One region of the Bradyrhizobium sp. CCBAU 53421 genome, then DNA from elsewhere that is predicted to be linked to it. Evidence: riboswitches for the same ligand, from Rfam matches in the RefSeq annotation. Region 1 holds a riboswitch; the other holds the start of a gene.
What was found. Region 1 has a riboswitch for cobalamin ahead of metE (5-methyltetrahydropteroyltriglutamate--homocysteine S-methyltransferase). Riboswitches for the same ligand answer to the same signal wherever they lie in the genome.
Positions count from the first base shown of each region.

Region 2: another riboswitch for cobalamin. It lies ahead of XH92_RS29350 (DUF1636 domain-containing protein); the one in region 1 lies ahead of metE (5-methyltetrahydropteroyltriglutamate--homocysteine S-methyltransferase).

Region 1 is NZ_CP030047.1:7,412,426-7,416,042, forward strand. It holds gene metE (5-methyltetrahydropteroyltriglutamate--homocysteine S-methyltransferase) at 170-2,512, opposite strand; cobalamin riboswitch at 2,614-2,811, opposite strand.
Region 2 is NZ_CP030047.1:6,179,971-6,183,587, reverse strand. It holds gene XH92_RS29360 (cobyric acid synthase) at 1-232, opposite strand, end outside; gene cobO (cob(I)yrinic acid a,c-diamide adenosyltransferase) at 244-897, opposite strand; cobalamin riboswitch at 934-1,150, shown strand; gene XH92_RS29350 (DUF1636 domain-containing protein) at 1,243-1,617, shown strand; gene cobW (cobalamin biosynthesis protein CobW) at 1,614-2,648, shown strand; gene cobN (cobaltochelatase subunit CobN) at 2,648-3,617, shown strand, end outside.

The DNA of each region.
Region 1 (3,617 bases):
TCCGCCGATGGAGGTCGGCACGTTGCCTAGCAGCGTCGCTCCTCCCGGACATACTTCCGCCCGGCCGCTAAAGGCGGCCGGGCCTTTTTTTTCACCAGGATCTCTCACGATTATCGAGCCCGCAAATCGTTGACAGGCGGTCGAATTCTCGACCAAGACCAGTCCCAGATCAACGGTCGGCCGGAGCGGATGCGGCGCGTAGTTCGCGGGCGGCGGAGACCATGTTGACCAGCGCGGGGCGAACCTCCTCCCATTTGCGCGTCTTCAGGCCGCAGTCCGGATTGACCCAGAGTTGCGAATCCTGCAGCCGCTTTCGAGCCAAAGCCACGAGCTCTTTCATCTCGCTCGACTCGGGCACGCGCGGAGAATGGATATCGTACACGCCCGGCCCGATTTGATTCGGATTGTAATTCCGGAACGCGTCGAGCAGCTCCATCTTCGAGCGCGAAGTCTCGATCGAGATGACATCCGCGTCCATTGCAGCAATCGCATCGATGATGTCGTTGAATTCCGAGTAGCACATGTGGGTATGGATCTGGGTTTGATCGGCGACGCCCGATGAGCAGATGCGAAAGCAATCCCCGGCCCACTCGAGATAAGCCGTCCACTCCGATCGACGCGGCGGCAATCCTTCGCGCAGCGCAGCCTCGTCGATCTGGATCATGGCCGCACCAGCATTTTCGAGATCGCCGACTTCGTCTCGGATCGCGAGCGCAATTTGACGACAGAGCTCGCCTCGGGGAATATCATCGCGAACAAACGACCAGTTCAAGATCGTCACTGGTCCGGTCAACATCGCCTTCATCGGCTTCTCGGTTAGCGATTGCGCGTACCGCCACCAACCCACAGTGATCGGTCTCGGCCGTGAGACATCGCCAAACAAGATCGGCGGCCGGACACAGCGCGAACCATAGGATTGTACCCAGCCGTTTTTGGTAAATGCGAAGCCGGCGAGTTGTTCGCCGAAGTACTGCACCATGTCATTGCGCTCAAACTCGCCGTGCACGAGCACGTCCAGGCCAATGTCCTCCTGCCAACGTACGGCACGGGCAGTCTCTTCCTTGAGGAACTCGTCGTATTGTCCGTCGCTCATCGCGCCTCGCGCGTGTGCTGCGCGGGCATTGCGGACCTCCGCAGTCTGCGGAAACGATCCGATCGTCGTGGTAGGAAACGCCGGTAGTTTGAAGCGCTTGCGCTGGATCTCGGCACGACTGGCAAATGGACTGGCGCGCCGGCGCGTGGTCTGGTTCATCGCTCTCATCCGGACGGCGACACCGGCATCTTGGATCTTTGGCGAAGTCCCACGATTGGTGGTGACGCGCTCCGATTCCGCAAGAGCGCCGGCAACATTCTGATCACCCGCAAGAGCGCGCGCCAAGGTCGCAAGGTCGCGAATCTTCTGAACCGAGAATGCAAGCCAACTCTTGACGTCTGAAGCGAGCTCCGTCTCGAGTTCAACATCGACCGGCACGTGAAGCAGCGAACAGGAGGGAGCGATTTGTATGCGATCCTTGCCGAGCTTCGCGATAGCGGGATCGAGCCGCTGGCGCAGTGCCGACAAATTCGTTCGCCACACATTGCGGCCGTCTATCGCGCCGAGTGACACGACAAGATCACTTCGCTTGGCGGTAATGATCTGGCCCAATAACGCTGGCGCCCGAACCAGGTCGACGTGCAGCCCGGCGACAGGCAGGCGCAAGGCGGTGGGAAGATTGTCGCCGAGGCCACCGAAATAGCTGGCGACCATGATCTTGATGGCCGGCCCTTCCTTGGCGAGCCGGTCATAGGCATGTAGCAAGGATTTTCTTGATTCCTCATCCAGATCAAGAACCAGGCAGGGCTCGTCGAACTGAACCCAATTTGCCCCACGTTTGGCCAATTCCTGCAGAACCTCGATATAAACCTGTAGCAGGTCATCCAGTAGTGACAGTGGCTGGAACGCAGGATCAGCACTCTTGCCTAGCTTTAGGAATGTGACCGGGCCGATCAGGACAGGGCGAGTCTGAAAGCCAAGGGCCTTGGCTTCCTCATACTCCTCGATAGGCTTGCGAGAGGACAGCCTGAAAGTCTGTCCGCGGTGAAATTCCGGGACCATGTAATGGTAGTTGGTGTCGAACCACTTGGTCATCTCCTGCGCGGGTGCGCCATCGCCGCGAGATCCGTGGCCGCAACTCGCACCCCGGCTGTCGTATTGTGAACCGCGTGCCATGGCGAAATACGTCTTGAGGGAAACGGGCTCGGCTTTCGAGGCGTAGACTTCCGGGATGGCGCCGACCATGACACTGGTGTCGAGCACGTGATCGTACAGCGAGAAGTCGTTCGACGGAATGACGGTGACACCGAGGGACTTCTGGCGCGCCCAGTTCGCAGCACGTAGGCCGGCCGCATCCTCGAGCAACTGCTGTTCGCTGGTTCTTCCGGCCCAATAGCTTTCGAGTGCAAATTTGAGCTCGCGCCTTGGACCGATGCGCGGCGTTCCGAGCGTGGCAACCGGAAGTGAGAGAAGAGACATAGCGCTAACCCCGGGTTGGGGGCAAAGGCCATGGCGGACGCAGGCAGGAGAAGTCGCCCGAGCGACGGCTGCTTAGCGCACCACCGGGACACCCCGCCCGTGGATGAACATATTGTCGGGGCAGGTCTCCTGGCTCGCGGGTCATTGCTGCTGTCCGGCCTTCCCGAAGCCGCGCGGGCTTCAGTGATTGGACAGTGGCTCGCCGCTCACAGTTGCGGGGCAGCGCCGGCATTGGCACCGGCTTCCCTCTTAGCTCCGGATCAAATGGAAACCGGAGAACCTCGACGACTTGGATTATCGGCAAGAGAACTCGGCCGTCAACCTCTCAAATTGGTGCTGCGGCCTCTTACGCGAATGACGTTCCAAGGCCACTCTTGATCGCGACGTGGACGCCACTCTCGAATCATAAGATATCGGAATGGCCATCTCGAAGGCGCGTGGCGTCGGGCGGCGTGTCAGATCTATGGAAGAGACGACGCGGCCTGCAGGATGAAGGTACCACGCCGAGTTGGACGTTTTCATGCGGCCCGGCTTTCGAACGATTCATCGAGCACGCTTCGATGCGTCCTCCCTCTCCACCAATAACCATGGATCAGTGTCGAATAGGCGCAAGAGGTATGCGCTAAATCCAGCAGCGTGCTCAGCGAGCATGTCGATGTACGACCAGCCAATCCTGGTAGGCGTCAAGCTGATGTTTTGGTGATACTGGCCAAAGCAAGCATATTGAATCACCACAACCACAAGAGAGCCTCGCAATGAAAATGGCTGTTTGGAGCGCCCTCGGCGTCTTTGCTGCTGCCGTCTTTACTGTCGGTCTGTTCGGCTGGATGGCAAGGCCTTTTATGAGCCACCCCGTCAGACAGATGCTCTCGAAAGCGTTCAGTAATTCAAGCCGAAGCTAGCAAGACCTGAGGCTTCCCTCTTGCCGGTCGACACGGCTGCGTGGAAGCGCAGTTCCTCTAATGTTGACTGCAATGACGAGCAGGTAGACGACGGCCCATAACATTGCGCGAGCGGAGAATGCCACGTCTCGTCCGCCTGCTTGATCCGTGAAGTTCCTTAACGTCGATTCCAAATCGCTCGCCGCTGAAGGGCGGCTCCGCGT
Region 2 (3,617 bases), 1.2 Mb from region 1:
GCACCGGGTTCATGTCGGTATGCGGCTCGACGCCGGCAGCGAGCGCCTGCAGCGCCTGCGCGCGCCCGATCTCGCCGCCGTCGACGGTCACGGCGGCATTATTCGACATGTTCTGCGGCTTGAACGGCAGCACGCGCAGGCCGCGTCGTCTCGCGGCACGCGCGAGGCCGGCGACGATGAGCGACTTGCCCACATCCGAACCGGCTCCCTGAATCATCAATGCGCGCGCCATGGTGATGTCTATCAGAACTCGACGCCCGGTTGCGCCTTGATGCCGGAGCGGAAGGGGTGCTTCACCAGCGTCATCTCGGTGACCAGATCGGCGATCTCGATCAACTCGTCCTTGGCGTTACGCCCAGTGAGCACGACATGCGTCATCGGCGGCTTCGAATTGGTCAGGAAGTCGACAACATCGGCGATCGCCAGATAGTCGTAGCGCAGCGCGATGTTGATCTCGTCGAGCACGACCATCCGCAAGCTCGGATCCGCGATCAGCTGCTTGGCTTTTTCCCAGCCGGCTTGCGCTGCCGCGATATCGCGGGCGCGATCCTGCGTCTCCCAGGTAAAACCTTCGCCCATCGCATGGAATTGACAGAGATCGCCGAAATGCCCGGTGAGCAGGCGGCGCTCGCCGGTATCCCAGGCGCCCTTGATGAACTGTACCACCGCGCAGGGAAAGCCGTGCGCGACGCAGCGCACGATCATGCCGAAGGCGGAGGAGGATTTTCCTTTACCGGCGCCGGTATGAACGATGATCAGGCCCTTGTCACCGCTCTTGGTCGCCATGATCTTGTCGCGGGCGACCTTCTTTTTCGCCATCTTGGCCGCATGGCGCGCATCCAATGAAGGGTCGGTGCCAACGGCGCCGTCTTCAGCGTCGTTTCCATCAGAAATCATCACGTTCCTTCGGCTTGACAAGTGCGAGGCTTGGACGAATGGTGGGCCCGCGTTGGTTCCTGTCCTACGACAGGCGAAGAGGGAATGCGATAGGGCTCTGACCGCAAGGTTTGCCCGAAGCGTAGCCGCCCCCGCGACCGTGACCGGAGAGATGCCCAAGCCACTGATTCCCTGATGGAGTCGGGAAGGTGGGCATCAAGGGAGAAATCCCGCTCCGCAAGCCGGGAGACCTGCCGACGCAGTGTGTTTGAGACCGGCGGACGGGGTGTTCCGCGACGGGGAACGGGCCTGTTCACGTCAGGTTCGTGTGCCTCATCGCTTCCCGCAGTCAATCCAGGAAGGGCGATGAGCGTTACACTTCATGTCTGCATCACCTGCCGCGCCGGCCAGACGCTGGCCGAAGGCGAGACCGCGCCCGGTGCGCGCCTGCATGCCGCAATTGTCGACGCCGGCGTGCCCGATAGCGTCAATCTGGTTCCCGTCGAATGCTTGTCGGCCTGTAGCCAGGGCTGCTCGGTCGCGCTCAGTGCGCCGGGGCGGTGGTCCTATGTCTACGGCCGCCTCTCCGCCGATCATGCCAGGGATGTGATTGCCGGCGCTACCGCCTATGCCGCGGCGCCTGACGGCATCGTGCCGTGGCGCAGCCGTCCCGAAATCTTCCGCAAGCAGTCGCTTGCCCGCATTCCACCTCTTCCCGTCGTGCCGGAGGCCGCAGAATGACCACGCTCGCCAAGGTTCCGGTCACCGTCGTGACCGGCTTTCTCGGGTCCGGCAAGACGACGCTGATCCAGCATCTGATCCGCAATGCCAACGGCAAGAAGCTCGCGGTGCTGGTGAACGAATTCGGTAGCGAAGGCGTCGACGGCGAGATCCTGAAGTCGTGTGCGGATGCCAATTGCCCGACCGAGAACATCGTCGAGCTCGCCAATGGCTGCATCTGCTGCACCGTCGCCGACGATTTCATCCCGGCGATGGAGCAGCTGCTCGCACGCCCGGTGAAGCCCGATCACATCGTGATCGAGACATCCGGCCTCGCGCTGCCAAAGCCGCTGCTGAAAGCGTTCGACTGGCCGGAGATTCGTTCGCGGATCACGGTCGACGGCGTGGTCGCGTTGGCCGACGCCGAGGCCGTCGCCGCCGGGCGCTTTGCGCCTGATCCCGCGGCGGTCGACGCCCAGCGCGCGGCTGATGACAATATCGATCACGAGACGCCGCTGTCGGAGGTGTTCGAGGACCAGATCGCCTGCGCCGATATCGTGCTGCTGACCAAGGCCGATCTCGCGGGTGCCCAAGGGATCAGTGCGGCCAAGGCCGTGATCGCGGCGGAGATGCCGCGCGAGGTGCCGATGCTGCCCGTCGTCGACGGCGCGATCGACGCCCGCGTGATCCTGGGCCTCGAGGCTGCGGCAGAGGATGACCTCGCATCGCGCCCCTCGCACCATGACGGTGAGGATGAGCACGAGCACAATGATTTCAATTCCGTGGTGATCGACCTTCCCGAGGTCTCGGACGTCGATGCGCTGGTCGCATCGATCAAGGGACTGGCACGCGAACAGAACGTGCTGCGCGCCAAGGGCTACATCGCGGTCGAAGGCAAGCCGATGCGGCTATTGGTGCAATCGGTCGGCGAGCGCGTCAGGCATCAATTCGACATGCCCTGGGGCGTGCGGGCAAGGCAGTCAAAGCTCGTCGTGATCGGCGAACACGGCGATATCGACGAAGCTGCGATCAGGGCTCGGCTTGGTGTCTGATGCACGTCGTCTTCCGCGAGAGCCGCGGCCTTGAGGAGACCGCGACGCCAAGGGACCTCGGCCAGGATCCGGCCGATCTCGTGGTGTTGTCGTTTTCCGACAGTGATCTCGCGGCGTTCGCGGCCGGCTGGCGGCGAGGCCGCGCCGCTTTGCCGTCGCTGCGGCTCGCCAATCTCGCGGAGCTGCGCCATCCGCTGTCGGTCGACACCTATATCGAACGGACGCTGTCGCACGCGCGCGGCATCCTGGTGCGGCTGATCGGTGGCGAACCTTATTGGTCATACGGGCTGGCCGCGGTGCATCGGCTGGCGAAGGAACGCGGCATCGCCCTGGTGGTGCTGCCGGCCGACGGCCGCGACGATTTGCGGCTCGATGAATTCTCGACCTTGCCGGTCTCGACGCTGCGTCGGCTGAAGGTGCTGTGCGACAAGGGCGGCCCCGTCGCCGCGCAGGCCGTGATCGCGCAACTGGCGCTGGCGTCCGGACTTTATGCCGGACCTGTCGTCGGCGAGATCGATCTTCCGGAGATCGGCGTCTACGATTCCCGGCGCGGTGCCGTCGCGGCGCTGCCCGCAGCGGATGGCCGGCCGCTTGTGCTGGTGACCTTCTATCGCTCCTATCTCGCGGCCGGCGACATGGCGCCGGTCGATGCGCTGATCGATGCGCTGCGCGAGAACGGATTCGATGCCCACGGCGTGTTCGTCACCTCGTTGAAGGCGGCGGGCGTGACCGATTGGATGCGCGCTCAGTTGGCGCAACGCCCGCCGGCCGCCATCGTCAATGCGACCGCGTTCTCCGCGGCCGGTGACGACGGCACGACGCCATTCGAGGCCGCATCATGTCCGGTATTCCAGGTCGCGCTGTCCACGGCGCGGCGCGAGGATTGGGCCTCGTCGCTGCGCGGCCTGTCGCCCGGCGATCTCGCGATGCATGTGGTGCTGCCGGAAGTCGACGGCCGCCTGCTTGCGG